One region of the Lysinibacillus sp. A1 genome, then DNA from elsewhere that is predicted to be linked to it. Evidence: riboswitches for the same ligand, from Rfam matches in the RefSeq annotation. Region 1 holds a riboswitch; the other holds the start of a gene.
The links. A riboswitch is a leader RNA that binds a small molecule or an ion and turns the genes downstream of it on or off. The one in region 1 is predicted to bind cobalamin.
Positions count from the first base shown of each region.

Region 2: it holds a riboswitch for cobalamin, as region 1 does, so the genes downstream of both, cobT (nicotinate-nucleotide--dimethylbenzimidazole phosphoribosyltransferase) here and nikA (nickel ABC transporter substrate-binding protein) in region 1, are expected to answer to the same signal.

Region 1 covers NZ_JSZM01000035.1:77,883-85,922, forward strand. The annotation lists partial or broken gene PI85_RS21145 (NUDIX hydrolase) at 1-64, shown strand, start outside; gene PI85_RS21150 (ABC transporter ATP-binding protein) at 107-922, opposite strand; gene PI85_RS21155 (ABC transporter ATP-binding protein) at 925-1,698, opposite strand; gene PI85_RS21160 (ABC transporter permease subunit) at 1,709-2,491, opposite strand; gene nikB (nickel ABC transporter permease) at 2,514-3,467, opposite strand; gene nikA (nickel ABC transporter substrate-binding protein) at 3,539-5,158, opposite strand; cobalamin riboswitch at 5,302-5,495, opposite strand; gene metE (5-methyltetrahydropteroyltriglutamate--homocysteine S-methyltransferase) at 5,618-7,915, opposite strand.
Region 2 covers NZ_JSZM01000012.1:555,640-581,340, reverse strand. The annotation lists gene PI85_RS12295 (CPBP family intramembrane glutamic endopeptidase) at 58-789, shown strand; gene PI85_RS12290 (YjiH family protein) at 805-2,160, opposite strand; gene PI85_RS12285 (IucA/IucC family C-terminal-domain containing protein) at 2,554-3,324, opposite strand; gene PI85_RS12280 (ABC transporter ATP-binding protein) at 3,321-4,148, opposite strand; gene PI85_RS12275 (iron ABC transporter permease) at 4,199-5,239, opposite strand; gene PI85_RS12270 (iron ABC transporter permease) at 5,232-6,248, opposite strand; gene PI85_RS12265 (ABC transporter substrate-binding protein) at 6,361-7,368, opposite strand; gene PI85_RS12260 (CotD family spore coat protein) at 7,825-8,136, shown strand; gene glnA (type I glutamate--ammonia ligase) at 8,227-9,561, opposite strand; gene PI85_RS12250 (MerR family transcriptional regulator) at 9,616-9,993, opposite strand; gene PI85_RS12245 (methionine gamma-lyase family protein) at 10,151-11,401, opposite strand; gene PI85_RS12240 (trimeric intracellular cation channel family protein) at 11,746-12,351, shown strand; gene cobT (nicotinate-nucleotide--dimethylbenzimidazole phosphoribosyltransferase) at 12,420-13,475, opposite strand; cobalamin riboswitch at 13,569-13,746, opposite strand; gene PI85_RS12230 (DMT family transporter) at 13,807-14,661, opposite strand; gene PI85_RS12225 (hypothetical protein) at 14,932-15,327, shown strand; gene PI85_RS12220 (rhodanese-like domain-containing protein) at 15,377-15,679, opposite strand; gene hfq (RNA chaperone Hfq) at 15,775-16,005, opposite strand; gene miaA (tRNA (adenosine(37)-N6)-dimethylallyltransferase MiaA) at 16,103-17,005, opposite strand; gene PI85_RS12205 (alpha/beta fold hydrolase) at 16,992-17,909, opposite strand; gene PI85_RS12200 (glycerol-3-phosphate dehydrogenase/oxidase) at 17,913-19,559, opposite strand; gene glpK (glycerol kinase GlpK) at 19,578-21,071, opposite strand; gene mutL (DNA mismatch repair endonuclease MutL) at 21,089-22,951, opposite strand; gene mutS (DNA mismatch repair protein MutS) at 22,967-25,537, opposite strand; gene cotE (outer spore coat protein CotE) at 25,665-25,701, opposite strand, start outside.

The DNA of each region.
Region 1 (8,040 bases):
CTTAAACAACCTAGAGGGTAAAATATGGGGGTTCGAAAGCTCCTTTACGAAGCTTTCCAAATAACAATGTAAGAATTTTAATAAGGATTTTATTCGCAAAGGTATTTCAGATACTAGTATTCTTGTGAATTCTTTCGCGAGGGTGAGTGGGTAAAATCGCGTTGCATAGCTCAAGTGATGCGGAATGCTTAAATGGTTTACCTTTCATACTTTCCTCTACTAGCTGACCATTTTGCATGACAAGGATGCGATCTGAAATAAAGCGTGTAGCCTGTAGGTCATGAGAGATGAAAATGTAGGCAAGTTGCAAATCCTTTTGTAGTGTCTGTAGTAATTGAATGATATGTTTTTGCAAAATCATATCTAAACTACTAATGGCTTCATCTAAAACTATTAATTTTGGATGTAAGGCAAGCGCTCTTGCAATGTTAACACGCTGTTGTTGTCCCCCACTTAGCTGGGAAGGATACTTTTCAGCAATAGATTTTTCTAACTCTACATGATCAAGTAATTCCTTTACCTTATAATGTCTCTCAGCTGAGCTATAATGCTCGAAATTTAGGTATGGTTCCTCTAAAATTTGAAAAATGTTGTGCTTTGGATTTAATGAATGATAGCTATTTTGAAAGACTGCTTGTAAATCTCTCCGTATCATTTTTTTCTGTTGGCTAGTGGCATCATAAAGATTAACCCCTTGAAATAGAAGCTCACCGGCTGTTGGCCTTTCCATCCCTAATATAATTCGGCCCAATGTGCTTTTTCCTGAGCCACTTTGTCCAACAATCCCTAAGCATTCCCCCTCCTGAAGTGAAAATGATACTTTCTGTAATACAGGAGTTTCCTGTCTTCGCTTGAATATGAACGGTCTATGTGCATAGTTCTTCTCAATATTTCTCACTTCTAGTAGCTTCAATCTTTTCACCTCTAAAACATAATTCGGGATTGTAATAGTTTCTTTGTATAAGGATGCTGAGGGGCATCAAAAAAATCATAGACATTCGCTTGTTCAATTACTTTCCCCTTATACATCACGGCTACATCATCAGCAAGTTCAGCGATAACGCCTAAATCATGTGTCACAAGAAGGATGGCTGCCTGTGTTTCCAGGCGAATACGATCAAATAATGTCAAAACCTGCTTTTGATTGACTGTATCAAGAGCTGTCGTTGGCTCATCAGCTATGTATACCGAGGCTTGAATTGCCAGTGACAAAGCAATCATCACACGCTGTAGCATTCCCCCACTTAATTGGAATGGATAATAGTGTAAAAGGCGCTCAGGATTAGGTAAATTAACTTTTGACATGCTTTCAATAGCAATTTGTCTTATTTCATTTTTAGTTATAGCAAAATGAGCTTTTAATGATTCACGAAAATGACTTTCAATGGTTTGAACACGGTCAAAGGCAGTCGAAGGATTTTGCATAATAATAGAAAGATGTCTACCACGATAAGCTCTCATTTGAGCAGCAGTTACCTTCAATAAATCTTGTTGATGGTAGAAAATTTGCCCTTTGGTGATCTGCGCCCTAGTCGGCAAGGCTTGCATAATAGCTTGGCAAAGCATCGTTTTCCCACTACCGCTTTCCCCAATAATTCCTAATACTCGGCCTTGATAGGCTGTTAAATGAATGGAGGATAAAATATTCTGTTCTCCAATTTTGACCGATAAGTCTTTCACTTCTAAAACTTTCTTCATAACTACCCCTTTACTGATTAGGCTTCTTCAAACTACTTGCTAAAACATTACATACTAGGACAACAAGGACGATAGCAAGCCCAGGATATAGCATTAATTCAGGATGTTGGCGGATATATTGCTTCCCTTCATTTACCATCATTCCCCATTCAGGAGTGGGAGCTTGCACACCAAGCCCAATAAAGGAAAAGCCCGCAATCTCTAAAATGACCTTCCCCATATCTAATGCCACAATCGTTACAATCGGTGGCCAAACATGAGGGAGATAGTGTCGAATAATTAATTTTGCACCTGTAGTACCACTGATTCTTGCCGCTAGAATAAAGTCTTTTTCATTCATGCCAATAAATAAACTTCGGATTAGCCTCGAATAATAAATAAGCTGTGTCAAACTAAGTGCAATTAACACATTTTTCAAGCTAGGACCTAATACACCTAAAAGCCCAAATGCTAGTACAAGTGTTGGAAAAGCTAATAAAATATCGCATATCCGAATAAATAGCGCATCTATTATACCTCTTTTTAAGGAGACTAATGCGCCGAATAGTATCGCTACTAGAATAGCAACTATTTGTATGACGAGCGCCGCACCTAAAGAATACCGAATCCCTAAAAGCAATCGTGAGCAGACACATCTTCCTAAATGGTCTGTTCCTAATGGATAGTCCCATGAGGGTGCTAAAAATTTCTTAGAAATATCGACTGCTAAGGGGTCATGAGGCATAATGAGTGGGGCTAACAGTCCTAGTAAACCAATGATCATTAGTAAGGTGAGACTAATATATCTTCTCATATGTATACGTCCTAAGTTCACTTTACTCTCTCCTATCCTTCATCATCAGATGAGGATCCAATAAACGATGCAATACATCTGTGCCTAAATTGGCGAGCACATAGATGACAGCAATCACCAACACATAGCATTGTACAACGGGGTAATCACGATTCGTTATGGATTCTATTAAATATCGACCAAGCCCCGGCCAACTAAATACTTGCTCGACTATGACAGCACCACCTAGCAAATTTCCGAGTGTCATCCCAAACAAAGTTGATATTGGTATGGCAGCATTCCTCCCCACGTGTCGGATGAGTATGACCGATTTTTTCAAACCTCTAAGCTGTGCATATTTTACATATGGCTGCTCGTATTCTTCGATTATGGCAGAGCGGATAAACTGTGAGAACAATCCGATTGTAGGTAAAGCTAAGGTGAAGGCTGGTAAAACAATATGTGCTACCGAACCTTTTCCATTCGTCGGAAAAATGCCAAGTTTTAAGCTAAAAAGATAGAGTAGGATAAACCCTAACCAAAATGTTGGGATGGATACACTTAGTACTGTAAATAATCGAATGATTTTATCGATAAAGGAATGCTTATATAATGCGCTCACAACCCCTAATGGAATACTAAAAGTTAAAATTAGGATAAATGCTACTATAGCTAATTCAATGGTAGCGGGTAGCTTAGCAAATAGCTCATGAGCCACGGGTAATTTACTAACAAAAGATGTCCCAAAGTCTAGCTGTAAAACGCCTTTTACCCATAGCAGATACTGCATGATAAAAGGCTTGTCTGTCCCTAATTCTTCTCGTAAAGCTTGTATAGCCTCTGGTGTTGGGGCAATTCTTGAGAGTCGAAGGATGACCTCTGCCGGTTCTACTGGTACGAAACGAATAAACACAAAGGTCAGAATAGATACGCCTACTAATACAAATGGAAGTGTGAGAATTCTTTTTACACAAAACATCCAAGTCGATTCGTACATGTCGTCACTTCCTATTTCATCCGATGATAAAAAGAGAGTTGTCCTGTTTCGACACACTCTCTCTTTCATACTTAGTTTTCTTTATCCATTTGTGCATATGGAATGTCATATTCAGAAGCACGTGGTGCAAAATCCTTCATATATGGTTGATAAATAACATTATTCGTTTCATGCGATATTGGATAGAATAATGCTTGATCGTGGAACATTGTTAAAATATCCGTATATAGCTGCACACGTTCCTCTTCATCTTTACCAACTAGTAGTTGATGTATGTTTGTATCAATCTCTTGAGCATTTGGTAAGCCTAATTTTGCTTCATATACACCACTAGCATTTGGTGTAGCTGATTCATTTGCAAAGCTATGTGGATCAGTCGGCGGTCCATTTGTACGCCAGAAGTTAATATCAACCTGATCATCCATTAATTTTTGCAGACCGACCATAACATCTGCGCCTTCAATATTTAACTGTACCCCTATTTTTGCTAGCTCGCCTTGCATTAACTCCGCCATAGGTTTTTGAATGGCATCAGTAGCAATATAGATTAAATCTAATGTAAGGGGTTGGCCATTTTTCGAACGAATTTTTTCACCCTTCTGTAGCGTCCAGCCCGCTTCATCTAGCAATCTCTGCGCTTTTTCAGGATTATATATAATGGGCGCCAAATCAATATTGGCATAAGGAATTGCATCCCAGAATAGCGTGTTTGCCACTTTTTCTGTACCATGTGTAATACTGTCTATCATTTGTTCTTTATTGATAGCATATTGAATAGCTTGTCGAACCTTTAGCTCAGCTAACGGCCCAGACTGTGTATTGAACAGTAATGCTTTCGTAGACAACGGCTCAGATGTAGCGGTTTTATATTTGCCACTATCTCTTAAATACGTATAGTTATCTAAGCTAATAATCCCTCGACCATAAATGACATCTAATTCTTCATTTTCAAAGGCTAACGAAAGAGATTCCGAATCTGGAATGATCTTAACCTTTATCTTATCTACGAGTGGTTTTTCACCCCAATACTGTTCGTTACGGCTAAATACTGCATATTCATCTTTTTTATAGTCGGTTAATACCCATGGACCTGTGCCAATAGCTGATTGGATGGAATCATTTGTTGCATCGCCGTCTGGGAAGCCATTATCCCCTAAAAAACGGAATGGTCTAACAAAGGCTAATTCGTTTAACACAGGGTAATACGGTTCATCTAATTGCAAACGTATTGTTGAATCATCTACTTTGACGACCTCTTTAATATGATTGACCATACCCATCCAAGAATGCATGTCACGATTCGCTAATACTGCATCAAAATTGCGAATCACATTATCAGCATTAAAGGCAGTCCCATCCGAGTAGGTAACATCCTTGCGTAAATGGAACGTATAGGCAGTTTTATCCTCTGAGATGTCCCAACTTTCTGCTAGCTTTGGCGTAATTGTGCCATCATCGTTATACGCCACTAAAGATTCATAAACCATGGCTTGAGCAGTCATCTGATTTGGTAAATATGTATGTGGATTTAATGGCCCTACATCTAATGGCCATCCAATCGTAATCATTTTTTCATCTGTTTGTTCTGTTGATGCTGAATTTCCTTTGTCCTTTTCTGAGCTAGTACAACCTGCAAGAAAGCTCAAGGTCAAAACAAGCAGGAAAGGCAGTAAATACTTTGTCCATCTCATTTTTTGTCTCCTATCTCTATTCCCTGTTCATATCTACAAATTGAATAGAAAAAGGCATAAAAAAACCTTATTCCACAAGAATAAGGACAGATAAACCTACAAATACGTAAGCTTCCATCCATCTCCCTATCTTTCGTAGATCATCAATGAATCTTCTTACAAGCAGGCATTCTGGCTTATGAATCATCATTTTGCTTCACCTTCCCAAGATAGAACTTAGTGGTAATCGAAACAAAACTCCTCATTTACAGCTGCGGGACAGCATGGGATTTACACCCATTTTCCTTTTAATTGAATGAAAAATACTTTCATTCAAACTTGTAATGCAATATTTGAAATTAGTAATAAACATAACATGCTGAAATGTTCACGTCAATTTTATTTTCTGAATATAATAAAACCTCCATACAAAAAGACCAGGTAGATACCCTGATCTTTGCTTTTATTACATCGTTTTCGTTATCTTGATATAGATTCCTTCACTTCCTGACGCAATATTTTAGTAGCGCCTACCATATTAGCTAAAGCCGCGATTGTTTCTGGCTCTTTCCTTGTTTTTAAGCCACAGTCAGGATTAACCCAAAATTGATGTTTGTCTAGAACTTGTAAACTATCTCTCATAATGGCTAACATTTCGCCTTCACTCGGCACACGTGGGCTATGAATATCGTAAACACCTAATCCGATTCCTTTTGTATAAGGATTTACTTGGAGGGAAGAAATTAGCTCCCCATGGCTACGTGATGTTTCAATGGAAATCACATCTGCATCTAGCGCGCTAATGGGTTCTATGAAATCGTTAAATTCGCAGTAACACATATGTGTATGAATTTGTGTTTCATCCTCAACACTCGATGTAGCAAGCTTGAAGGCATTGACCGCCCAGTCTAAGTAAGTCCCCCATTCTTCTTTACGAAGAGGTAACCCTTCTCGAAGTGCTGGTTCATCCACTTGAATAATGGAGATGCCTGCCGTTTCAAGTGCTCCCACTTCCTTGCGAAGTGCTAATGCAATTTGATAAGCGACATCTTTTCGAGAAATATCATCGCGTACAAAGGACCAATTTAAAATGGTCACTGGTCCCGTCAGCATCCCTTTTACAAAGCGCTTCGTTAAGCTTTGGGCATACGCAGACTCTTTCACGGTAATGGCTGAAGACCATGCAACATCTCCATAAATAATCGGAGGCTTCACACAGCGAGAGCCATACGAAACAACCCATGCTTTTTCAGTAAAGGCAAAGCCCGTCAATTTCTCACCGAAATATTCGACCATGTCTGTCCGTTCAAATTCTCCATGAACAAGTACATCCATATCAAGATCCTCCTGCAAGTGAATCCAGCGCTTTGTTTCCAGTTCAATAAATGCTTCATAGTCTTCATTCGACAATTGCTTCTTTCGCCAAGCATTACGATTTCTTTTCACCTCATCAGATTGAGGAAAGCTGCCGATTGTCGTTGTTGGGAATAGTGGCAGTCCTAACGCCTGCTGCTGTATTTTTTGACGTTGATTAAAATCACTATGTCGCTCAAAATCCTCCGTTAATAAGGATTGAGCGGCTTGCTGGATCATTTTATTTTGACGAATCGAATGATTTTTTAGGGCTTCAATGGCCTTCATACTTGCTGAAAAATTATGACGTAGCGTTCCGTCTTGATTTTTTCTATATTTAGTGAGCTCAATAATTTCTACGATTTTTTCATCAGCAAACGCCAGTGCTTGTTTGAGAATAGGGTCCAGCTTCTTTTCAAGTGAAGTTGATATTGGTACATGCTGAAGGCTACTTGAGGGTTGAATCCACAATTCCTTCGCATCGCTAAGCTTTTCAATAGCTTGAATCGTGGCGTTAGCCTCCGCTAGGTTCGAACGCCATATATCACGACCATTAACAATACCTATAGCTAAAACTTTATCCTGAGGGAAACCAAATTGTCGAAGTGACTCCATATTCCCTTTATAGCCATGTACGAAATCTAAACCAAACCCTTGGACAGGCAATGTAATCAATGTTTCATAGGAGCATAATGCTTCAAAATATGTTTGTAGCATTAGTTTTGCTGCTGGAACGGTTGTCGCTAACTGAGTATAGATTTCCTGTACTAGCTTCCGTTCTGCTGAGTCAAGTGTCGTCACTAATGAAGGCTCTTCTAATTGAATCCACTGCGCACCTGCATCTACTAATTCTTGAATAATCTGAGCATAGAGAGGTAATAGGGCTACTAAATATTCAACCTGTGTTAATTTATTGTAGCCCTTAGTTAGCTTATAAAATGTATAGGGGCCAATAAGTGTTGGCTTCGCAATAATACCGAACGCTTCTTTTGCCTCTAAAAAGTCGGCCAATACCTTATTTTCTGTTAGTTGCAACGGTTGCCCTTCATATTCAGGAACAATGTAGTGATAGTTGGTATTAAACCATTTGGTCATTTCACTAGCTACTGCTGAAGGATTTCCTCTCGCTACACTGTAGTAGGTATGTAAATCTACCCTTCCACCTTGCCAGTTAAAGCGCTTGGGTACTAAGCCAAACATTAAGGCTGTATCCAACATTCTATCGTACAAAGTGAAATCTCCTACAGTCACCATATCGATGCCAGATTGTAGCTGCTTTTCAATCCGCGATAACCGAATACTTTTTAGGGTTGCCTGAAAATCCTCTTCCGTTCGCTCTTGACGCCAAAATGCTTCTAACGCCTTCTTCCATTCGCGGTCATCTCCGATATATGGATAGCCAATGAGTGTACTAGTATAAGTCATATTTAATCTCCCTTTCATCAATAAGTTTATGGTTACTTGCTCTTACAAATTTGTGTCATCCCATGCTAGATTCAGTGGCTCTATACGAAAACCAGTAGATTTTGCTCTGGAATACAGAATAGTAG
Region 2 (25,701 bases), on a different contig from region 1:
CTTTTTAAGTGTCTTCCTATTAATTACTGCTAGCATGATTAGGAGGAAATGAACAGAATGAAACAAAAAGTGATTGCCAAAATAATTGGCTTAGAGTTTCTTATCATACTTTTCTATGTTGGTAACGGAGCTTTTGTTTCTATTAAAGAACCAACAAGCCCTTTGTTACAGTTTGCTATGTTAGTTCCACTAGCATTGGGACTCTTCATTTATATTGCCCTGAGAAAAAACTGGCAAATGTATTTCTTTCATCCCATTCAAAAGAATCATTTATTAATGATTTTACCGCTACTTTTTGTTTTAGGAATCATCCTTGTAAGTACTAAAGGATTAAATCTCACATCGATTAGCGATCTTATTTTTATGTTTTTAATGCAAGTGCTTATTGTGGCATTTATAGAAGAGACCATATTTAGGGGCCTTATGCTGCGAATGCTTCTTGCCAAGGGTGCTTTTACAGCGGTATTCATTTCTAGTTTATTGTTTGGGATTACACATGCTTTACAATTACTTGGTGGGCAATCGCTTGAAGATACTATTATTCAAATCATCTATGCCCTTTTAGTGGGCCTTGTTCTTTCTTTACTTATTTTAGATGGGCAATCGATTATTATTACTATTCTTTTCCATGGATTCAATAATTTCTTTAACTTTATGGGAAATGTAGAGAGCCCTACGCTTAGTGGTTATCTTATTATTTTAGTGCTATTTGTCTATATGCTAGTTTTATGGAAGCGAGTAAAGAAATCCTATGCTATTCATTTCATGAAAAATGCCAAGTCCATCTAGGACTTGGCATTTTGATTAGAATAAAAGGTGGCCCACTAATGCAGCAATTGGAAGTGAGATAAGTGTACGTAATAAAAATATCACCACTAAATCGAAAAATTTCAATGGAATTTTCGTACCTAAAATAAGTCCACCCACCTCAGACATATAAATTAACTGCGTGACAGAAACCACTGCTATAACGAATCTAGTAGTATCCGATTCAATACCCGCACCTAAAATAGAAGGCAGGAACATATCTGCAAAGCCAACCACCATTGTTTGTGCAGCTTCAGCTGCTTCTGGTAAGCCAAGTACTGTTAAAATAGGCTCGAAGGGTTTGCCTAAAATCACAAAGATACTAGTAAATTCAGCCAGCATCAAAGCAACCGTACCAAAAGCCATTACAATAGGTGCAACACCTATCCATAAATCAATGACATTTCTAGATCCATCTTTTATAAATTTGCGTGGATCACGATTGGCATGGGCAACAGCTAGTGCATTTTCTAAGCCATGTGAGACTGAATTATAGCCCTCTGGTAATTGCTCACGTGAATAGTCTACAGGCGTACCATCTATATAGGTATCTTCCTTTTGAGCAAGTGGATAGATACGAGGCATAATAATCGCTAATACAATTCCACAAAAGACCACTGTTAAATAGTAAGGAATAAAATAGCGTGCCAAATGAACCGTATCCAATACTACGATACAAAATGTAATAGATACTACAGAGAAGCTTGTTGCAATAATGGCTGCTTCTTTTTTGGTGTAGTTCCCCATCTCATATTGTTTACTTGTCATTAACACACCTATCGTTCCATCACCGACCCATGAAGTAAGGGCATCAATGGAAGAACGTCCTGGACTTTTAAATAGGGGGCGCATAATTCTCACCATCATTGTACCGAAAAATTCAAGAAGTCCAAAGTTAGTTAAAAAAGGCAGAAGGAAACCAGCAAACAAGAAGATGGTAAATAAAAATGTCACAAGACCACCATTAGGGTCCATCAGTAGTCCACCAGTATTTTCGTTATTGATGGCAAAAGGACCAAAGTTAAAGACAACCATTGAAGCAAAAACTAAGCCGATACAGCGGGTAATCGTCCAAAACCAATTAACATAAAACAATGTATCTAAAATACTTGGGTTTTTCACGTTTTTACGTGGTATAAATTTAGCCATAAGTGCGCCAATTGCTGAAATAGCAAACATAAGAATTGTAAAATAACTAATAATAGGAGCAACAATAGTTGCTAAAACATTTGCTAAAATCGCAATCGGTACCTTCCAGCCTTCTTCTGTTAAGACAGGTGTCATAAATAGAAAAATACCAATTAAAGAAGGGATAATAAAATAAACATATGTAGAAACAGCATACTTTTTCATTTTTTGATTAAAACCTCATTTCTATTAAGCATGAAATTGCAATTTGATCTATTTCCCAATCTACTATTCTATGAGCTCGACATGTTGTGTCCATTCAAAATCTCCCCTCACATCTTGTTATAAGACTATTACAAAAACAATTGAATTTTGAGCTTTAAACAGAAAAACATTTACATCATTCATGTTTTTATAACATTACTTTGTTATAAAACGAGTTAAAAGCTACAATTAAATTGGTTAAAAATTACATATGGTTGAATTTTTATACAGACAAACTACTGACACTTTAATCTAGTATAACAATATTTCAACATAACAAACAGAAATTTTTCAGGAAAAAAAGTGAATAAACATGACATTTATTCACTTTGGGGAATGATATACTTTATGAGGTTAAACGAGTCTTTTGATTTTAGGACAGGAGATACAATAGTCATTTATTTCGTCAGATGTATGATAATAAAAACAACATGTTTTTCTTAAGCGTATCGGGTGCTCGGATTCCTTTATCGTCACTTTCGGTCCACAATAATTCGTCAACGGATTCTTCTTCTCGCCAAAGAGAGCACCTGGTGCCTGATTTACAATGTAGTCATAGTCCTCTTGTAGGCGAATGATTTCTTGCTCATTGGCCCCTTCTCTTATTTTCGTTTCGTATAGCCAATTGACATAAATAGCGGTATTTTCCCATAAAATTGTTTTTGGGATTTTACTTATCTTCGTTAATGACTGCCACACTTTTGCTAGATTATCCGCAAAAATCCCTTTAAGCACCTCGTCACGCCATGCGTTACGATCTGTTGTTGGTACTGACACCGTATGATCAATAAACCGAACGTTAGGCAGCCATGGTTTCGCATGACCTTCTGCTTCTACCCAAATATTTTCGATAGCAACTTGTAGCCCTTTGTCATATCTCGACATGGCATAAAATGCTGAAGCCATCGTCAAAACACTATAGCGCTTTCCAAATAACGATGCCGTCACTATTAAAGATGGCGATTGAAAAAAAGGAGCGATTGTTTGTAAATAGACTAGAGCCTGTTCAGCGTCCAATAAATTTTCAGCACTTATAGAGTAAGTAGCATCTATTGCTGGCTCAAACGTCAATCGATAATCGCTTAATAATATTGGTTTTTCTTCAGCTGACAGTTTGTTGCTCAAGTGGCCGCTACCTCCTCAAATGCTTCCATCTGAACCGTTCGTCCCTTACCATGCGGAACACATAATGGCGTTCCAAATAGTGGGTCTCTCATTATGGTACAGTCCATCCGAAAGACAGCTTGTACCATCTCAGGTGTCACCACTTCCTCTGGCTTACCTTGTACGTACACCTGTTTATTTCGCACAGCTACAATATGATGAGCGTAACGACAGGCTAAGTTTAAATCGTGCAATACCATAACAACTGTACGGCCTTCATTTTCATTTAAATCAAATAGTAAATCTAAAATTTCTACTTGATGAGCCATATCTAAATAAGTTGTAGGTTCATCAAGTAAAATAAGATCTGTTTTTTGAGCTAATGTCATAGCAATCCACACACGCTGACGCTGACCTCCGGATAATGCATCTACTGGGCGATCTGCAAATTCGGTCATCTGTGTCACCTCAAGAGCATTGTTCACAATATTTTCATCCTCTGTAGACCATTGCTTTAACCAGCTTTGATGAGGATAACGACCTTGTTTAATCAATTGTTGAACAGTTAATCCTTCTGGCGCAACAGGTCCCTGTGGGAGAATGGCTAAACGTTTTGCCACCTCTTTAGTTGAAATCCCATCTAGTGGATGCTCTTCTAAAAAAATTTCACCCGACTTTGGTTTTTGCAGTCGGGCAAACGTTCTTAGGAGCGTAGATTTTCCACAACCATTGGCACCTACTAGTACCGTAATTTTCCCTTTTGGTATTTGAAGATTCAAATCTTCCAAAATAAGATTTTCACCATAGCTAACATCTAGATTTTGTACTTCTAAGACGCTTTTCATAATCCCTTCACCTTCTTCTCTCACGCTTTTAACTCATTTATCATTAGGCACTATTGATTGCGCGTTCTAAATAGTAAATAAATAAAAAATGGTGCTCCAATAGCAGCCGTAAAGACACCTGTTGGTAAATCCTTTGGTAAAAAGGCTGTTCGTGCAACAATGTCAGCTACAATGACAATAATGCCACCAATTATAGCAGTAACGGGTATTAATCCTGCAAAAGAACGCCCTACAAGCAGTCTACTCATATGAGGGGCTACTAATCCAACAAAGGCAATTCCACCTGCAAAAGCAACCGCAGAACCAGCTAGCATGACACTAATGAGTAAAAAAAGCAAACGGTACACTTGAACTTTTACGCCCAGCCCTGTCGCAATGTCATCTCCTAATTCCTTCACATTGACTGTTCTCGCTAAAACAAATGTTAAAGGTAATAAAAGAGCCACCCATGGTAAAAGCAAATAGACATCTGTCATATTCGCCCCATACAAGCTTCCAGTTAGCCATAGATAGGCCTTCGTAGTTGCAGCTACCTCGCTGAGGACTAGCAACATGGTTACAACTGCCTTTGCTAATGCGGAAATCCCAATTCCTATAAGCACCATGCGAATAGGTGTGACACCTTTTCTCCATGACAGCAAGTAAATGATAAAGGAGATAATGGCCGCACCTGAAATAGCCGCTAACGATAAAAATTGAATGCCGACTGATCCCATAAAGTACACGATAAAAATAATCGCACCCATGGACGCTCCACTCGTTACACCAATAATATCTGGAGCAGCTAGCGGATTGCGTATGATTCCTTGTAAAATTAAACCAGCAACACCTAGCGCAGCACCAACTAATAAAGCCATCAATATACGTGGGAGCCTTAATGTATGTAAGACAAAGTCATACTCTCCGTTCCCGTAGCCTAATAACTCCTTCACTACTATGAAAGGATGAATAAAATCGCTACCTGCAGATAAGCCAATAATCGTAATGCTGACTAATAATAAGCTTAAAAGTAGTATAATCCAACAAGTTCTTTTGGCGATTTGAAAAGATATGCGATCGGATTTCGTTCGAATCGTCGTATAATTAGACATTTTTTGCTAACCCCTTTCGTGCAATATAAATAAAGAAAGGAGCACCGATTAATGCAGTCATTACACCAATTGGCATTTCTAATGGCATAATTACGTATCTTGCTGCTATATCTGCAAGCAGCAGCAAGATAGCTCCTAATACCGCACTGTACGGTATAATCCAACGATAATCCATACCAACAAGATGAATCGCAATATGAGGGACAATTAAACCAATAAAGCCAATTGAACCTGCTACAGCAACTGAGCTACCTGCAAGAATAATAATGATGATACCGAGTGTGAGTTTCGTCAGCATCGTTCGTTGGCCTAAGCCTTTTGCAATATCATCACCTGATTGTAAAATATTTATTGAACGGCCCATACCTATTGCCACGACTGTGCCCCCTAAAATAAATGGTAGGACAGGTATGAGCATGTCAATGCTTCGACCGGATACTGACCCCGCTAACCAAAAGAGTACACTTTGTAAACCTTGCTCATCAATCACTAAAAGCCCCTGCGTAAACGAGACAAATAGAGCTGTAATCGCTGCACCAGCTAACACTATTTTAATCGGTGTTAAACCATCTCTCCCTAATGATCCAAGGAAAAACACCATAGCTCCCGCTGCACCAGCACCTAAAAAGGCAATCCACATATAACTCATTAAGGAATTAACAGAAAAAAGAGTAATGGCACTGACAATAAAAAATATTGCCCCTGCATTAATACCTAAAATATCAGGAGCTGCTAAAGGGTTTCTAGTTAATGCCCGCATTAATGCTCCCGAGATAGCTAGGCTTGCGCCAACTACTGTTGCGATCACAGCTCTTGTAAATCTAGATGTTCGAATAATGACATGCTCCTTATTAGCAGCATCATAATGAAAAATGGCATCATAGATTGACGAGAAGGGAATGGATGTTTGACCAATAGTTATGCTGAACATAAACGTCAGCAAAAGGATCAAACAACTGATGAACAACCCTATTTGTTTCATCGAGGTAGTAGAAAGAAAAATTCTCATTTTGCGCCAACTTTCTTGATCCACATTTTAACTTATGAGAAAAGTTGCAGGTTTTTATAGGTTAAACACTACAAGGAGAGGGCTGTCATTTAAACAGCCCTAATCACTTTCTCTATTTATCTAATTCAAATTTGTCATAAATATCATCTAGCATTAAATTAGCACTAATATATCCACCAGCTAGATTCCAATTGATTTCATCTACTTGATAAACTTGATTTGCTTTCACAGCATCAAGCTCTTTCCATAGCGGATGATTTGTCCATTCTTCATAATTCTTTTTCACTGCCTCATCATTTTCCATGAACATATAAATAACATCGGCATTCATTTGCGTAATACTTTCTTTATCCGTTAGCTTGACGATCTCCAATGAGTCATCAGTTAAATTTTTAGGACCTTGGAAGCCAAGCTCCGACAATATAGAACCTGCATATCCAGTTACATAAATACGTGCATGGTCTGCTCTGAAATTGACAACCGAAACATGGAATGGCCATTTATCGCCAAGCTTCTCTTTAATTTTTGTTTGGAAATCTGCAACCCGCGTATCCCATTCTCCAAATAACTCTTTTACCTTTTCTTCTTGATTCATTGCTTGACCCATCATTTCAGCTGTACCTTTGAAATCAAATACCGTTTCATGAGCAACAGTTGGTGCTATTTGTGATAGCTGATCATAAATTTCCTCATGACGAACTTTCGATGCAATGATTAGATCTGGTTTAAGCTTTGCAATTTCTTCAAGATTTGGTTGTGTTTCTTGTCCAACAACCGCAACACCATCTAAATCTTTCTTCAAATAATTATAAAAAGGTGCTTCAGCCCAAGATTCTACTGCCCCTACTGGCTTAATGCCCATTGCTACTGCTACATCAGTAGCCCCTTGGTATAGAGTAACAATTTTTGTAGGTGTTCCTTCAATTGTCGTAGTGCCCATAGCGTGGGTAATTTCACGGCTTGAAGACTCGGTATTACCTTCTTCAGCTTTATCCGTTTCTTGTGAACTACTACTAGTGTTTGTTGCTTTATCTCCACATCCAACCATTATGAGAGATACTATTGATAATAAAGCAAAAAGAATAAAAATATTTTTATTGCGTAGTGATAATTTCGACATACATTTCCTCCTAAGTTTTAATCAATAACGATAATCATTATCAATTAAAGAGTATACTGTATGACTGTTTTATTGACAATATCTATTTTTTCAAAAAATATACTTTTTTATTAATTTTTTATGCTCATTTAGCTTACAGCTCGATTATCTATAGTTTAGAAGCATTAGGTTTGTTGTTTACTTGTAAAAATTTCGACACAATTATTCCAAGATGTAGGGGAATATTATTTAAACATTAGGTCGATTCAACATTATGATGACAGCGGTAAAATGTGAAAAAGCTTTTGGTAGTTCATTCTTTCACCTAATTTGTAGGCAAATCAACATTAGATTTTCTACCATTTCAGCGACTTGTTAGATTTACCTATTCAATAATAGGCAAATAAATAGTCCCTATTGACGTCTATCTCATATCTTAATAATGAACGACAACTTATCAAAACAGGAGGTTATAACATGTTTCAACGAAGACGCCATCCGGCAAAAGGTCCACACTGCTGTCCGCCACAAACGATGCCAATGCAATTTGATCCACCACAATTTTTACCACCAGAGCAATATGTCCGTACAAATTATATCCATACAGTTGTTCCACATGTACAACCAGCACATGTCACAACAGTGAATAAACATATGATTGATCATCAATACTATTTCCCATGCACAGAATCAGTTGTTAATGAATGCTGTGAAACACATACAATGTGCGGTATGCCACCTAACCCTTGTCATATGCCGCATCATCCCCATAAACATATGGGCTATTAATAGTTATGGAGGGGGCGAGTAATGCCCCTCCATATTTCAAACAAAAAAAGCCGAGTAGCCTCTCTCAGAGGTACTCGGTTTCATGCATTATTAATACATTTTTAAATATTGATCGCGTTCCCATTGATGTACAGTTGTACGATACATATCGAACTCGATTTCTTTTGCTTCTTTAAAGTTGGCGTAAATATGCTCACCTAAAGCAGCTTGTGCTACTTGATCTTTAGCCAATAATGTTAAAGCATCATCAAGTGCCGCTGGTAGATTTTCAATGCCATTTGCTTGGCGCTCTTCTTCTGACATCACGTAGATGTTGCGGTTAATAGCTGCTGGTGGCGTCAAGTTTTGACGAATACCTTCTAGACCTGCCTCTAAAATAACAGCCATTGCTAAATATGGGTTTGCAGAAGGGTCCACTGAACGTACTTCTACACGAGTTGAAAGGCCACGTGCTGATGGAATACGAATTAGTGGTGAACGGTTTTGCGCTGACCATGCTACATAACATGGTGCTTCATAACCTGGAACTAGACGTTTATAAGAGTTAACTGTTGGATTTGTAACAGCTGTGAAACCTTGTACGTGTGCAAGGACACCAGCCATAAATTGCATAGCTGTATTGGATAGTCCTAATTCTGTAGATTCATCATAAAATGCATTTTCTTTACCTTTAAATAGTGACACGTTAAAGTGCATACCAGAACCTGCTTCACCAAATAATGGCTTTGGCATAAATGTAGCGTGTAAACCGTGTTTACGAGCAATTGTTTTCACTACTAATTTAAATGTTTGGATGTTATCACAAGCTGTAACAGCGTCCGCATATTTAAAGTCAATTTCATGTTGTCCAGGAGCAACCTCATGGTGAGAAGCTTCGATTTCAAAGCCCATTTCTTCTAGCTCTAATACGATATCACGACGGCAGTTTTCACCTAGATCTGTTGGAGCTAAGTCGAAGTAACCACCATGGTCATTTACTTCTAATGTTGGTTCGCCTTTTGCATCTAATTTGAATAAGAAGAATTCTGGCTCTGGCCCTAAATTAAAGCTTGAGAAGCCCATATCTTCCATTTTTTTAAGAATACGTTTTAGGTTGTTACGTGGGTCACCAGCAAACGGTTCGCCTTTCGCAGTGTATACATCACAGATAAGACGTGCTACTTTCCCTTTTTCAGAAGTCCAAGGGAATACTACGAAAGTATCAAGATCAGGATATAAATACATATCTGATTCTTCGATTCGAACGAAGCCTTCAATAGATGAGCCATCAAACATCATTTTATTTTCCAGTGCTTTGTCTAATTGGCTTACAGGAATCTCAACGTTTTTGATTGTGCCAAGAATATCTGTAAATTGTAAACGAATAAAGCTTACGTTCTTTTCTTCGATGAGACGTTTAATGTCCTCTTTTGTGTATTTACCCACAGTTTTCCACACTCCTATAATTTGTCTAGCTTTTATGTTTACCCTACCCTATTTTTAATAGAATCGAGATAAATCCCCTCGTCGGATGGATGATTTTTGCATGCGCTGTGCTTGACGCATTTCTTCGCGCATAATTTGACGTAATTCAGAATCACTTAAATCTTGTTCTTCAATTGTAGCAACAGGATCTTTCCTTTTAGCAAATATTTTTTTAATCTTCGCCATATTCATACCCTGTTCTAAGTAGTCTTTAATTTCAAGCAATATGTCGACGTCATTTAATGAAAACATTCGACGGTTGCCTTCTGTTCGGTGCGGCTCAATTAAATGGTGTTCTTCATAATAACGAATTTGTCGTGCCGAGAGCTCAGTTAATTGCATTACAATACTCATTGATAATAACGGCATAGTTCGTCTAATTTCACGACTCATTTAAGTCCTCCTCCAATACCCGCTTATCATATAACGAAATTTTTTCACTGTCAACCAACCATGTGAGGTTTCCTAACATGGTTGGCATTATTTTTTTCAATCCGAGAGAAAATTGTAAAAAACTATTCAAATTTACGGTTTGTCCATTTCCTTCTCTCTATTTTTGAATAGCTTGTACCGCACTACAAATTGCAAATTTTACATGCTCATATGTTAGTCCACCCTGTATAAAGGCTGTAAAAGGCGGACGTATCGGACCATCTGCTGTAAGCTCTATGCTGGAGCCTTGAATAAATGTTCCCGCTGCCATAATGACATCATCTTCATAACCAGGCATATAGGCTGGTTCTGGTGCGTAATGAGCATTAATTGGCGAGTTGGCTTGTATTTCCCGACAAAAGGCGATCATTTGCTGTGCGGTTTGGAAAGAAACCGATTGTATTAAATCTGTCCGATGTGCCTGATAACTTGGAGATGTATTCATCCCGATTTCCTCCAGCATAGCTGCCGTAAAAATGGCACCCTTTAATGCTTGTGATACAACATGTGGAGCTAGGAAAAATCCTTGATAAAAATCACCTAATGTATTTAATGTCGCTCCTGCTTCTGCCCCAATTCCTGGTGATGTCATCCGGTACGCACATTTCTCCACTAAATCTGCTCTGCCTGCAATATAGCCTCCAATTTTCGCTAATCCTCCACCAGGATTTTTAATGAGGGAGCCTGCCATTAAATCAGCACCAATCTCTATAGGCTCTTGCTTTTCTACAAATTCACCATAGCAATTATCAACAAAAATAATGGCCTCCGGTGCTAACTCACGAATGTTTGCACACATATCAGCAATTTCTGCGATAGAAAAGGATGGACGTGTTGCATAGCCTTTTGATCGTTGAATGGCAATCATTTTTGTCTTCGCTGTTATGGCCCCTTTCACACCTGACCAATCGATGGTTTGATTATCCAGTAAATCAACATGTGAATAACCGATTTGATAATCTTTTAGGGACCCTGTATCTTTGTCACCACCATCGACAATGGATTGTAACGTATCATATGGCTGACCAGAAATATAAAGCAGCTCATCACCAGGACGTAGCACACCGAATAGACTAAGCGTAATTGCATGTGTCCCTGAAATAATTTGCGGTCGAACAATGGCAGCCTCTGCACCAAACACCTCAGCATAGACACGCTCTAAATTATCGCGTCCCTCATCGTCATAGCCATAGCCATTGGATGGATGTAAATGATAATCACTAACTTGATGTTTTCGAAATGCCGCTAGCACTTTTTGCTGGTTATAAAACGCCATCTCTTCCACCTTAGCATGAAAAGGTCTCACTCTCTCTTCTATTGTTGCCGCTAAAGATAGCGTCGATGCTGATAAATTAGATGTAAACGTCATTCTTTTTCTTCTCCATTTCACAATTGTCATGCATATATTCCGTAAACTTGATTCCATATTTAAATGGACCTCAATTATCCTAGAATTCCCTAATCGTCTACTTGTAATGAACGCTTATGACAGATGTTTTTCTTTATTTCATTACCATCTTATCAATTTGTATAGGTCCCTGTAAAACTTGCCTATTGTTTCTCAGCGAAATTTACGCTAAGCTAATGTGCGGACTTATTTCAAGAAGAGTATTTAATGATGAATTTTGGCTATTAAATTCATAGATTTTGTTACTTACAGGATCTTTATGCTTTAGGAATGAGATTCATTTATTTATAGAAGGGGTGAAAGGGATGGCTTGGGATGTTTTTAGTATTATTGGTACAATTGCCTTTGCTATTTCTGGGGCAATTATTGCAATGGAAGAGGAATACGATTTATTCGGTGTTTATATACTCGGTATCGTCACTGCTTTTGGTGGAGGGGCTATTCGAAATTTACTTATCGGGCTACCTGTCACGACATTATGGGGACAGGATATGATGTTTCAAATTGCACTTGCTGCCATTACCATATTTTTTATTTTTCCTCATCATTTGATTCAACACTGGCATCGTTGGGGCAATTTCACAGATGCAATTGGCTTATCAGCATTTGCTATTCAAGGCGCACTCTACGCCGTAAAGCTGGATATGCCGATCAGCGCTGTCATTGTAGCTGCGGTCTTAACTGGTTCAGGTGGTGGTATCGTGCGTGACTTATTAGCTCGACGAAAACCACTTGTTCTTCGTGACGAAGTCTATGGTGTTTGGGCTGCTCTCGCAGGACTTGTTATTGGGTTTGAAGTTTTTACAGGAGATATCTTCCTTTATATTTTATTTGCGGTAATAACAGCCTTACGTATTCTTTCCTATATGATGAAATGGCGTTTACCTTTGCGAAGGTTGAATCGGGCATAGAGTCTATCATTGATTAAATAAGCACAAATGGTTCCTTAACTATTTGCGCTTATTTTTTTTTTCAGTAACTATTTAGTCAAAAGATTCATTGCTTCTTCCAGCGTCACCATATTTTTCATCATCGAGCAAGCAGCATCTAATAGGGGAAAGGCTAGGGCTGCACCGGAACCTTCTCCTAGCCGCATATTCATGTGCAGCATGGGCTCCACTCCTAGTAATTCAGCGGCAATTTTAGCCCCTGGCTCCTCCGATGCATGAGAAGGTATAATAAAATCCTTTACTTTTGGTTCAATTTGATAAGCAATAAGCGCAGCAATAGTTGAAATAAATCCATCAATCACAACAGGTTTTCGATGACTTGCGGCTGCAAGGATGATACCAGCCATAGCCCCAATCTCTAGCCCTCCAACTTTAGCTAGAACATCAATGATATCATTAGGATTGGGTTTGTTGAGCGTAATTGCTTTTTGAATGACCGCTGCTTTATGAGCAATTCCTCCTTGACCAACACCTGCTCCAAATCCTGTTATTTCAATTGGGTCATAGCCAGTCAAAACAGCTAAAATCGCAGTACTCGGCGTTGTATTACCGATGCCCATCTCACCTGTACCAAGTAGATTGGCTCCTTTTATGATTTCATCTGTTGCCACACGAATCCCCGCTTCAATAGATTGAATGGCCTCCTCTCTAGACATAGCAGGGCCTTGTGCCATGTTATCTGTACCATATTTTACTTTTTGAACGATTACGCCCGAATTGAGTGGAAGATCATCCTTTACTCCAACATCGACCGTTACAACCTTCGTATTCGTCACACTTGCAATCGCGCAAACACCTGTACCTCCTTTTGGGAAATTTAATGTTTGAAATAAAGTAACATCTTGTGGGTTCGTCGTCACACCTTCCTTACAAACTCCATGATCTGCTGCACAGACAATCATCACCTTTTGATCAATCACAGGATATAATTGTCCTGTAATCCCAGAAAGCTGCACAGCAATGGACTCTAATTTACCTAGGCTACCTGGCGGCTTACAAAGAATATCTATTCGCTTCCTTGCTTGCTCCCTACTATTTTTATTAGCGCCTTGAATGTTTTGAATTGTGTCATGTAATAATTGCATTGTCATTTCTCCTCTCGTTCTTCATGAAGACAAAATAAAAAGCCTGTAGTTTATTGTCATGACAAATAAACTACAGACTTTTCCATCATCTATATCCTCTTCAAGCAAATAGGCAGGTCTCCTGGCTTAAGTTCAACATTTCATAGTACCTTCCCAGCAATGAGCTAGTGGTCTTCACTATTAAACTCCCTTTTACAGTGGCGGGTCCGCTAAAGCTTTTCACTTTATTCCCTATTCTCCCTTAATGGGCACCTAATGCTTGTATTAAACTACTTTTAATCTACGACAGCATATTTCTTCTGTCAATATTTGAATGTGATACTTTGTATGCCTATTCTTTTTCTAGCTCGCTTAGCAATGTTGACCCTAATAATAGTACCGCTCCTATTATTTGTAGAAGCGTCATTTTTTCTCCAATAATCATCGTTGAAATGACTAATGATGTCAGTGGATCTATATAGCTAAGAATGGCTATACTTTGCCCTTTCAGCTTTGACATGCCCCAAAAGAACAATAAAAATCCAACCCCTGCATGGACAATACCTAATGTCATTAATAATAGGACTGACTTAAAATTGAGTGTCATAACCTGAAACCCTGTTGTTCCAAGTATATAAAAACAAAGGAAAAAAGCTGCTAAAGATAGTTGAATAATTGTATTTTCCGGTTCTTTTAAGCCACATATACATTTATTTGTAAATGTTAGAGCTGTATAAAAGCATGCAGCGATAAGACCGTAGACAATACCAATAAAATGTTTACTGTCTCCAGTGCCTTGACTTTGGACAATCAAAAATAGTCCGATAATAGCCACACAGACATACAGTATTTTTCTGCCAACTAGCTTCTCTTTTAAGATTATTGGAGATAAACAGATAACTAGTATTGGTGCAAAATAATAACTGAGTGCAGCATTAGCAATTGTTGTTTCTTTATAAGCCTGAAATAAGAAAATCCAATTCCCACATAAGGCAACACTAGAAAGAATTAATTTCCACTTATTTTTGAGAATACTTCTTTTCGTTAAACTTTTCTTTTTAAAAATAAAAATCACTATCAAAAAACAAGCACCAATTAAACTCATCCAAAAAGCGATTTCACTTGAAGACAAAGGGATATACTTGGCAAAAACACCAACTGCACCAAAAATAATCATGGATAATACAAACGCTAATTTTCCGCTCATTACAATTCCTACTTTCTACGTATAAGTATTAACCTACACAGTAGAATCTATTGAAAATGAGCAAACTGTTATTGTATGCCTTAACAGTAGATTCTACTGTAAAGACATTGTTGGGGGTGCTATTGAACGAAACATACAAAATCCCTCCTTCATCGATATAATTGTAACATATTTCTGAAAATTACAGAGTACGATTTATAGATAAAGGGAAAAGGAAACGCTAATTACTTCATAGGTAAGGATAAAATTTTCTTTTTAGGAGGAGTTAGAATGAATGCAAGAGAATTAAGAAACGCGATTGCGGAGACTTGTGAAAATTATGATAGTCATTACGCTCAGTTAGTGAAACCGATTAATCAGTTATTAATGAATGTTGATGCTTCCATCAGTGAAGAAACAGCGTATGTCATTATGGAAAATTTGAAATTATTTTATAGTGGAGATAAATACATGGCGGAATGTCATTTCGATGAGAGTGAAAATTTCTTAAAGGATGGCATTGAGCTTTTACAAAAGGGAGATCTTGCGAATGGCGCTTTACAAATATACGGTGCTGGTTTAAATTTTGCCAGCTATGCTTCAAAGGTTCGCGGCCAAAAAAATGTGAACCCGTACATGAACTTTGAAAAAAACTTTAGCCTCGTCATGGACTCACTCCAAAAATAAGCATATGAAAAAAGAAAGAGTATACACTCTTTCTTTTTTCATTATGTCATTATTTAAATTCTAATTCACCATCGTAAGCTAACATGCCGCCTTCAAGGTTTGTCACATCAAATCCTTGTGCCTCTAAATAAAAACAAGCATTAGCTGAACGGCCACCAGCCTTACAAACGATAATATATGGCTTAGTTTCATCTAATTCCTCAAGACGTTCTGGGATTGTCCCAAGAGCAATATGCTGAGCACCAGGAATCATGCCATGTGCAACTTCATCCTCTTCACGTACATCAATAATATATAGGTCTTCATTTGCATCTAATAGTTCTAATAATTGTGTTGTTTCCATTGATTTCATCAAACTCGTCCTCCAAATATCTATTTCCTCTATCATTATAGCCTGTAGCAAAAAAAACAGCCAGTGTGGAGAACACTAACTGTTTAACAATCTTTTTATGCTTCTGTCTCTAAAAATTCTATTTGTTTAGCTGGAACGAATGTAGAAATGGCGTGCTTGTAAATCAGGTGCTGCTTATTTTCAGCATCCAATAATAAAACTGTAAAATTATCATATGATTTCACAGTCCCTTTTAACTGAAATCCGTTTAATAGAAATACAGTTACAAAAACACTGTTTTTACGTAGTTGGTTCAAGAACGTATCTTGCAAGTTGATTGATTTCATCAAATAGCCTCCCTACTAACTTTCTACCTCTTCATTCCTATAGTAGCACGTTCTACCAATTTATCAATTAGTAATTTTTAGAAATTTTTCTTTAATTTTATAATTGCTCATCTGTCATCACAAAATGGACATCCATTTTATTGCGGAAATAAGTAAGTTGCCTTTTTGCATAGCGGCGAGAGTTTTGTTTTAAGCTGTCAAGAGCGCCTTCTAGCGAACATTTACCATCTAAATAATCATATAATTCCTTATAACCAATGGCTTGTATAGACTGCACACCTCGGATATTTTGTTGCCATAGCCCTCTGACCTCTTCTAAAAGACCATTCTCCATCATCAAATCGACACGGCGGTTAATACGGTCATAAAGCACGTCTCGTGACATATTTTGACCTAGCCCTAAGATCAAGTGATTATAGAGAGGCACTTCACCTCGATTTTGAGCTTCAGCTGCCTTCGACACACCGTTTAATTCTAGCATCTCTAATGCGCGAATGACACGACGTGTATTATTTGGATGAATGGCCTCTGCAGTTTGAGGGTCTAGTTGTTTTAATTTATCGTGCATGGCCTCAGGACCAAGCTTCGCTAATTCATCATAATAGGCTTGACGTGCTGCCTCATCCACTTTTTCATCAGTAAATTGAAAATCAAACAGAACAGCTTGTACATATAAGCCCGAGCCACCTACTATAATCGGTAATTTATGACGAGCTTGTATGTCAGCAATTTTCGCTCTTACTAGCTTTTGATAATCGGCCACTGAAAATGATTCTGTCGGCTCCAGAAAACTTAGTAAATGATGAGGGACTCCCTCCATCTCTTCTTCCGTAATTTTCGCCGTACCTATATCTAACCCTTTATAAACTTGCATGGAATCACCGTTAATGATCTCTCCATTATACTTTTTGGCAAGTTCAATACTTAATGCTGTTTTTCCAGAAGCAGTTGGTCCCACTATTGCTACAACCTCTGCCTGCTGTAATTTATTTTCTATCATATTTTTTTAACCACCGTAATAATACTTGAAAGACCGCTTCTTGATTGTCTTCATTTAAAATTTCATGTCTCTTATCTTCAAATAAATAAACAGTGACATCCGCCACACCAGCAGTTGCTAATTGTTCTGCCACTGCGTACACGCCTAGTCCCTGTTCACCGACAGGATCTTGACTGCCACTTATCAAAAGTATTGGAAGATCCTTTCTTACTTTGGCAATCTCTTTTTTGCGATTCAATATTGAAAAGCCTGTAGTCAAATCTACAAAAAATTGATTGGTCGGAATAAAGCCACAATATGGATCATCTATATACTTTTGAACTTCTCCCTGTACGGAGCATAGCCAATCATAGGCAGTCTTCGGATTTGGAAACTGCTTATTAAAACTACCAAAACTTAATTGATTGAGGAGCCTGCTTTCTGTCTCTTTACCAAGACCTTTTGCTAAAGCCCTGGATACAATATTACCAATTGCATGTAAGGCTGTAACATTGCCAGTTCCACAGAGCACAACATTGTCTACCTGTCCCCCATACCGTTGGATATAGCGTCTCGTAATGAATGAGCCCATACTATGACCAAAAATAATGAGCGGTTTGTCGACAACTGGTGCATGTAATTGAGTAATGACTTCATGTGCATCTTCTACAACACGTTCAAAGCCGTTATTTTCAGCGAAAAAGCCTAAAGTTCCATTATAAGCAGCTGTTTCACCATGTCCACGATGATCGTGCATCGTCACTACATAGCCAGCATTTTGAAGAGTGTGAGCAAATTTTAAATAACGACCACTATGCTCTGCCATGCCGTGTAAAATATGGATATGTCCAATACAAGGGCTTTTAGATTCTAGTGTTCGTGTGAATACAAAATGTCCATCCGACATTTGAATATAACGCTCCATCGCTTATTCCCCTTCTTTCACGAAAATAGTGGCATCCATGATGGCTTGATCTAATTCAGCCATATAAGCATTTCGTTGTTCCTCCGTATAATTCAAGTGTTGTTGCATCACTTGAAGCACTTGTTGCTTATAGAGCTTGACTGCTTCAATGTCAAAATATAGCATGCCAGTACGACGAATAAAGAAGTCACTTGGAGTATAGACCATTTCAGCTTCTAAGCCATATAATAGCATCGCATGTAAAGTAAGTGGCATTGTACTACCATGCTCATGTAAGTATTTTACACGATCGAATAAAGCATCCACATTCGTGCCATATTTTTGGACAAGTTGCTTGGCTTCATCATAATTTAAACCGTACTGAACACCCTCTCGAGCTTTATAGGCAATATAATCAGGAAAATTGATGGCGTTAATACCCTTTGCTCCTGACAGTGATAATTCTCGAGTGATGGATGCACTCGCATGCTTATAACGACGGGTTTTTACGATTTTATCTACAATCGTTTCTGCCATTTGGCGGTAGCCTGTTAGCTTGCCACCTGCTATCGTCATTAAACCACTTGGAGCCGTCCAAATTTCATCTTTCCTTGAAATTTCTGAAGGATTCTTTCCTTTTTCATAAATTAATGGACGAACGCCTGCCCACGATGATTCAATTGTAGCTCTTGTAATATTGGCGGTAGGAAAAACTTTCTTTGCCGCCTCAACTAAATAGTCCACATCTTGCTGTGTTGCAACAGGATGTACTGGATTGCCCTCAAAAACAGTATCCGTTGTACCTACATAGGTTTTACCATCACGCGGGATTGCAAATGCCATACGTCCATCAGCAATATCGAAATAAACTGCTTGCTTTAATGGAAAATCTTTTTGATTCAGGACAATATGAACACCCTTCGTCAATCTTAATTGCTTATTATCAGCTACTTTATCCCTTTGTCTTACATCATCCACCCAAGGACCTGTAGCATTGACAATTTGTGCAGCATGTACATTCAACATGCGTCCTGTTACATGATCTTCTACTTTAATGCCAACAAGCTTTTTCTTATCGTAGATAAACTCCTTCATCTCCGCATAATTAAGACAAAGTGCCCCATATTCAACAGCTTTTTTTAATACTTCAATTGTAAGACGTGCATCATCTGTACGATATTCAACATAATAGCCTCCACCCACAAGTCCTTCTTGATTGAGTAAAGGTTCTAATGCTAAGGTTTCTTGCACATTTAGCATCGTTCTACGTTCCTGTTTTTTGACACCTGCTAAACGGTCATAAACTTTTAAGGCTAGAGATGTTGTCATTGGGCTAAGGGAACCCTTTTTATATAAAGGCAAAAGCATTTTTTCTGGTGTTGTCACATGCACAGCATTGTCATAGACGATTTCACGTTCACGTCCCACCTCTGCTACAACTCCTACATCAAATTGCTTTAAATATCGTAGTCCACCATGGATAAGTTTAGTCGATCGACTCGATGTTCCAGCAGAGAAATCCTGCATGTCGATACATGCGACGGACAATCCCCTTGAGGCAGCATCCAGGGCAATACCTGCTCCCGTAATGCCTCCACCGATGACTAAAACATCAAAACTATAGTGCTCTAAATAATATAAAATTTTTGGACGATGCTCATATGAAAACATACCTTTTTCCCCCAATAGCTAAGATTTAAAAATTCGTGTTGCCTCTACAGCTCTTTGCCAGCCGGCATAAAGAGCTGTCGCTTGGTCTTTTTCCATTTTCGGCTGGTAGGTTTGACCATTTACCCACAGTGCTGATAAAACCTCTTGATTTGGCCAAAAATTTGTAGCAAGTCCTGCTAAATAAGCCGCACCTAGTGCTGTTGATTCATTGAGCTTTGCCAGTTCTACATGCAACTGTAAAACATCACTTTGGAATTGCATTAATAACTCATTTTTTACAGCACCACCATCTACACGGAGTACTTCAATAGGTGCACCGGCTGCTTCCTCCATCGCATCGAGTACATCCTTCGTTTGATAGGCTAATGATTCAAGTGTCGCACGGATGAAATGTTCTTTAGACGTGCCACGCGTTAAACCAAAAATGGCACCACGAGCATCTGTATCCCAATAAGGTGTACCTAGTCCAACGAAGGCAGGTACAACATAGACACCATCCGTATTGGCTACTTTTTTAGCATAGTTTTCTGAATCCTCAGCAGTCCGAATCATACGTAGTCCGTCTCGAAGCCATTGGATCGCTGAGCCTGCTACGAAAACACTTCCCTCTAATGCATAGGTCACCTTACCATCTATTCCCCAAGCAATTGTCGTTAATAACCCATTTTCTGACTTTACTGCCTCTTGCCCTGTATTCAATAACATAAAGCAGCCAGTACCAAAAGTGTTTTTAGCCATTCCTTTTGTAAAACAAGTTTGGCCAAAAAGTGCCGCCTGCTGATCACCGGCAATACCTGCAATCGGAATTTTTTCGCCAAAGAAAATACTTGCCGCCGTTTCAGTGTAAATTTCTGATGAATTTTTCACTTCAGGAAGCATCGACATCGGAATATCTAATAGCTGACAAAGTTCCGCATCCCATCGTAATTCATGAATATTGTATAGTAACGTTCGAGCCGCATTTGAATAATCGGTAACATGGGCCTTTCCCTTTGATAATCGCCAAACAATCCAAGAATCAATCGTGCCAAATAATAAATCTCCATTGTCAGCCATTTCACGGGCGCCCTCTACATGATCTAACATCCATTTAATTTTTGTGGCTGAAAAATAAGCATCTAGTCGTAATCCCGTTTTTTCCTGAAAAAGCTCCTCATGCCCTTGTTCTTTCAGGTCATTCACAATTTCCTGCGTTTGACGCGACTGCCAGACAATGGCGTTGTAAATAGGATTTCCGGTATGTTTATCCCACACTACGGTTGTTTCTCGCTGATTCGTTATTCCAATAGCATGGACATCACTAGCATCATGCCCGCTTTCTGTTAAGACGGTTGCAATTACTGAAAGGACCGAACCCCAAATTTCATTGGCATTATGTTCTACCCAGCCAGCCTTCGGAAAAATTTGCTGAAACTCTTTTTGTGCTACATGAACAATTTCACCTTTTTTATTGAATAGGATAGCTCTTGAGCTTGTTGTGCCTTGATCAATTGCTAAAATAAATTCGCCCATTATTTTCCCCCTTTTCACTACATGACCCGTTTGAACATTTTTTCTACTTCATACGATGTAAAATGAATGAGCACTGGACGTCCATGTGGACATGTAAATGGATTATCAGCTTTGCGTAAATCTCTCAGCAATATTTCCATTTGTTCTTTCGTTAAATAATAGTTGGCCTTAATAGATTTTTTACAGCTCATCATAATCGCAGCGGCTTCACGTAATTTTTTTACATCTGCCTTTTTAGTCGTCAGCACCTGTTCAATTAAATCTTCAATGATTTCCTGTTCCTCACCTTTAGGGAACCAGCTAGGGTGCTCGCGTACAACAAAAGAAGATTGTCCAAATTCTTCTAAAAATACGCCTACTGCTTCTAATTCATGTTTGTGTTCTCGTAATAAAAGTGCCTCATCGGCCGCATAGTGGAATGTTAGTGGAAGCAGTAATGCCTGACGCTCATGTGGATTAACTTGACCGACCTTTTCCCGGAAAAATTCATATTTAATGCGCTCTTGTGCAGCATGTTGATCAATTAAATAAAAACCATCTTCCATTTGGGCGACAATGTATGTGCCATGGATTTGCCCGACTACTTCTAGCTCAGGGAACGGTTCCTTAACCGTCTCATCTACTAATTCCGCATGTTGCTCCACAACAGTTACTTCTTCTATTTCTTCAGCCTGTAATGGTGGAGTAGGATGCGCGTAATCCTCCATAATAGTAGAAACAGGCTCTGGCTCTACTGTAGTTTCTCGATTGTTTTCTTGAACAGTTTGCACATCATATAACTTCTCTACAATTGCGTTCATTTTCTCCACATCTATCTTAGGTGCAGGCTTCCAAATATTTAATTGCTCTGTAGCTGGTTTTACAATTTTTTCTTTTTTCTCCATTTGTGGTACGCGAATAACGCTACGTATTCTTTCACGGATAGTTTCTTCGATTAATTTTAAAAGCTCTGGCTCCTTACTTAAACGAATTTGATGTTTCGCAGGATGCACATTAACATCTGTCAAAAATGGATCTCCCTCTATATAAAGAACCACAATAGGAAAACGTTCAATCGGTAAATACGTATGGTAGGCATCAACAATAGCTTTCTGTACTAAATAATGCTTAACCCAGCGACCATTGACGAATAGAGACATATAATTTTTTGAAGCACGCGTCACCTCTGGTAGGGTCACATAGCCAGAAATGCGATAATCGTGTGACTCCCCTTGGAATGACACCATTTTCTTAGCATTATGTACTCCATAAATGGCAGCAAGCACTTGTTGCACATCTCCTCGTCCATTTGTTTGGAGTAATAGTTGACCATTATGCAATAATCGAAAAGCAATTTGAGGGTTACTAAGCGCAAGACGATTCATTAAGTCTATAGTGTGCCCAAGTTCAGTTTGAATAGTTTTCATATATTTTAAGCGAGCAGGAGTGTTAAAGAATAATTGTGATACCGTCAGATCTGTCCCTTTACGTAAAGGGCCGGGCTTATGCGTCAACATATGACCACCCTCAAGCTCTAAATGTGTACCGGATTCACCGTTCGATGTAATTAAAGTCATTTTTGAAACAGAAGCTATAGATGCTAATGCCTCACCACGGAAGCCCAATGTCCGAATACGAAATAAATCATGCTCCTGATGGATTTTACTTGTTGCATGGCGAGAGAATGACATGATGGCATCCTCTTCATCCATACCGCTACCATTATCAATTACTTGAATGGAAGTGAGACCCGCTTCTAGTAAAAAAACATCAATGGACGTACTTCCCGCATCAATTGCATTTTCTACTAGCTCTTTGACAACTGAAGCTGGTCTTTCAACTACTTCTCCTGCTGCAATTTTATTGGAGAGCCATTCGTCCATAATTTGTATGTTTCCCACTAACGAATCACTCCTTTATTTTTTCATGTTTAATAACTCTTGCTGCAACTCATATAAAATATTCATTGCCTGCATCGGTGAAGTTCCTAAAATATTAACTTTCTCTAATTTTTTTAACACCTCTGCCCCAGCTGGTGCAATTGGCTCTTCTTCAGTAAATAAGGACATTTGCAGTGGCGGTTCTGCTATTTTCTGTGTTTCAGCCACTACTTCGTTCCCAGCCTCAAAGTTTTCCAATAGCACACGTGCTCTTGCCAAAATTTCTTCTGGTAATTGCGCTAATTGTGCCACATGAATACCATATGATTTATCAGCAGCACCTTTTTTCACCTTATGCAGGAACACAACCATGCCATTTTTTTCGGTCGCTGCAACATGTACATTTTGTAAGCGTGGTAAATCCTTTTCAAGAGCTGTTAATTCATGATAATGCGTAGAAAACAACGTATTGGCACCAATTTTATCATGAATATATTCCATCATGGATTGAGCTAAACTCATCCCATCATAAGTAGAGGTACCACGACCTATTTCATCAAATAACATTAAACTGTTTTTTGTAGCATGCATAATGGCGTGTTGAGATTCAAGCATTTCTACCATAAATGTAGATTGCCCTGCTGCTAAATCATCAGCTGCTCCGATGCGCGTGAAAATTTGGTCAGTAATAGGTAGCTTCGCCTTTTCAGCAGGTACATAGCAGCCCATTTGTGCCATGACAACAATTAATGCTACCTGACGCATATAGGTACTTTTACCAGACATATTCGGCCCAGTAATAAGCATCATATTATTCTGTTCTTCTAGCACACAATCGTTTGGTACATACATTTGCTTATTCAACATTTTTTCTACAACAGGATGGCGACCTTCAATGATTTCAAGCGCTCGTCCATTATGGAATTGAGGTTTTGTAAAACGATATTTTTCTGAGATACTCGCAAAGCTTAGCAAAACATCTAACTCACTTATGCTCGCTGCCAGTGCTTGTACACGTGGAATAAATTCCTTTAATGCATCCCGAATTTCTACAAATAGGTTGTACTCTAGTGTTAGGCTTTCTTCTTCAGCATTTAAAATCAATGCTTCTTTTTCTTTTAATTCCTGTGTAATATAGCGCTCTGCATTAGCTAGCGTCTGTTTGCGCTCATAACGAGTTAAATCCGCTAAATGGATATTAGATTTTGTAATTTCAATATAATAACCAAAGATGCGATTATAGCCAATTTTTAAGTTTTTAATGCCTGTTTTCAAACGCTCTTCTTGCTCGAGCTGAGCAATCCAATCCTTACCATTGCGAGCGGCATATCGAAGCTCGTCTAATCGTTCATGATAGCCGTCTCGAATCACATCCCCTTCTTTAATGGTAATTGGTGGATTATCCGTTATGGCATTTGCTAAAAGCTCCTCAACAGCTGTACATGTATCGAGAGCTACCCCTAATTGTTGGAGTGTCTCCTTACCCGCACCTATTAACTGCTGCTGAATAGCTGGCACTTGGCGCAACGAATCACGTAATTGCGCTAAATCACGGCCACCTACATTGCCGAAAGCAACGCGACCAGCTAGCCGCTCTAAATCATATACCTGTTTTAAAGCAGTTTGTAACTCTGTTCGAACAAAATATTCTTCTAATAAATCAGTCACAATCGCTAGTCTAGACTCAATAGCCGAGCGTGTGGCAAGCGGCTGATGTAGCCATTGTTTTAATTTACGGCCACCCATTGCTGTGACAGTATCATCGAGCAACCATAACAGTGTCCCTTTTTGATCTCCACCGCGAATGGATTGAATGAGCTCTAAATTTCGCTTTGAGCTAGAATCAATGCGTAAATAATGTTTCATTTCATTAAACGTAAATGCTTGAATATGTGATAACGAACGCATTTGTGTTTTATCTATATAGGCCAATAATCGAAGGCATGAAATTTGTAGGGCTGGTGGAACAGCTTCTACATAGCTAGCTGCTTTATCCACCGTCATTTCATCGGCTTCCACTGATAGTACAATGGCGGCATTTGCAGCATGTTCTGCTAACAATAACTGTAAACCATCCGTTACAATAAGTTCCCGAATACCATAAGCCTGCATTTGCATTAATAATGCTTTGCCATCACCTTCAATGGACGAAGCCACGGCTTCACCTGTTGATAAATCTAGATATGCATAGCCGAATGTTGTGTCATTCAGTTGTTCGGCTGCTCCAATAAAATGATTGGATTTCCCTTCAAGTGTCTTACCTTCCATAATTGTACCGGGTGTGATGAGTTGAACCACTTCACGTTTGACCACGCCTTTTGCTTGCTTTGGATCTTCTGTTTGTTCACAAATAGCCACTTTATAGCCTTTTTGCACAAGTGTTTCAATATAATTTTTAGCCGAATGATGCGGCACACCACACATTGGAATTCGTTCTTTTGCGCCAGCATCCCGGCTCGTTAACGTAATTTCTAGAATTTGTGAGGCATTAATGGCATCCTCAAAAAACATTTCATAAAAGTCACCTAATCTAAAAAATAAAAAGGCATCCTTGTAATCTTCTTTAACCTGTAGATACTGTTGCATCATTGGTGTATATGTTGTCATATAAATATTTACCTCGCTCTTACCTATAGATAGTTTTATTATAACAAAAGATACATGCGAAACGCTTCATTCACCTTTTTTAAGATGCTAGCGTTTCGCATGTATCGAAAAATGATGGTTTCTAAAATTATCTTGGTCGTTCATCAGGAAACGATGACGACTCT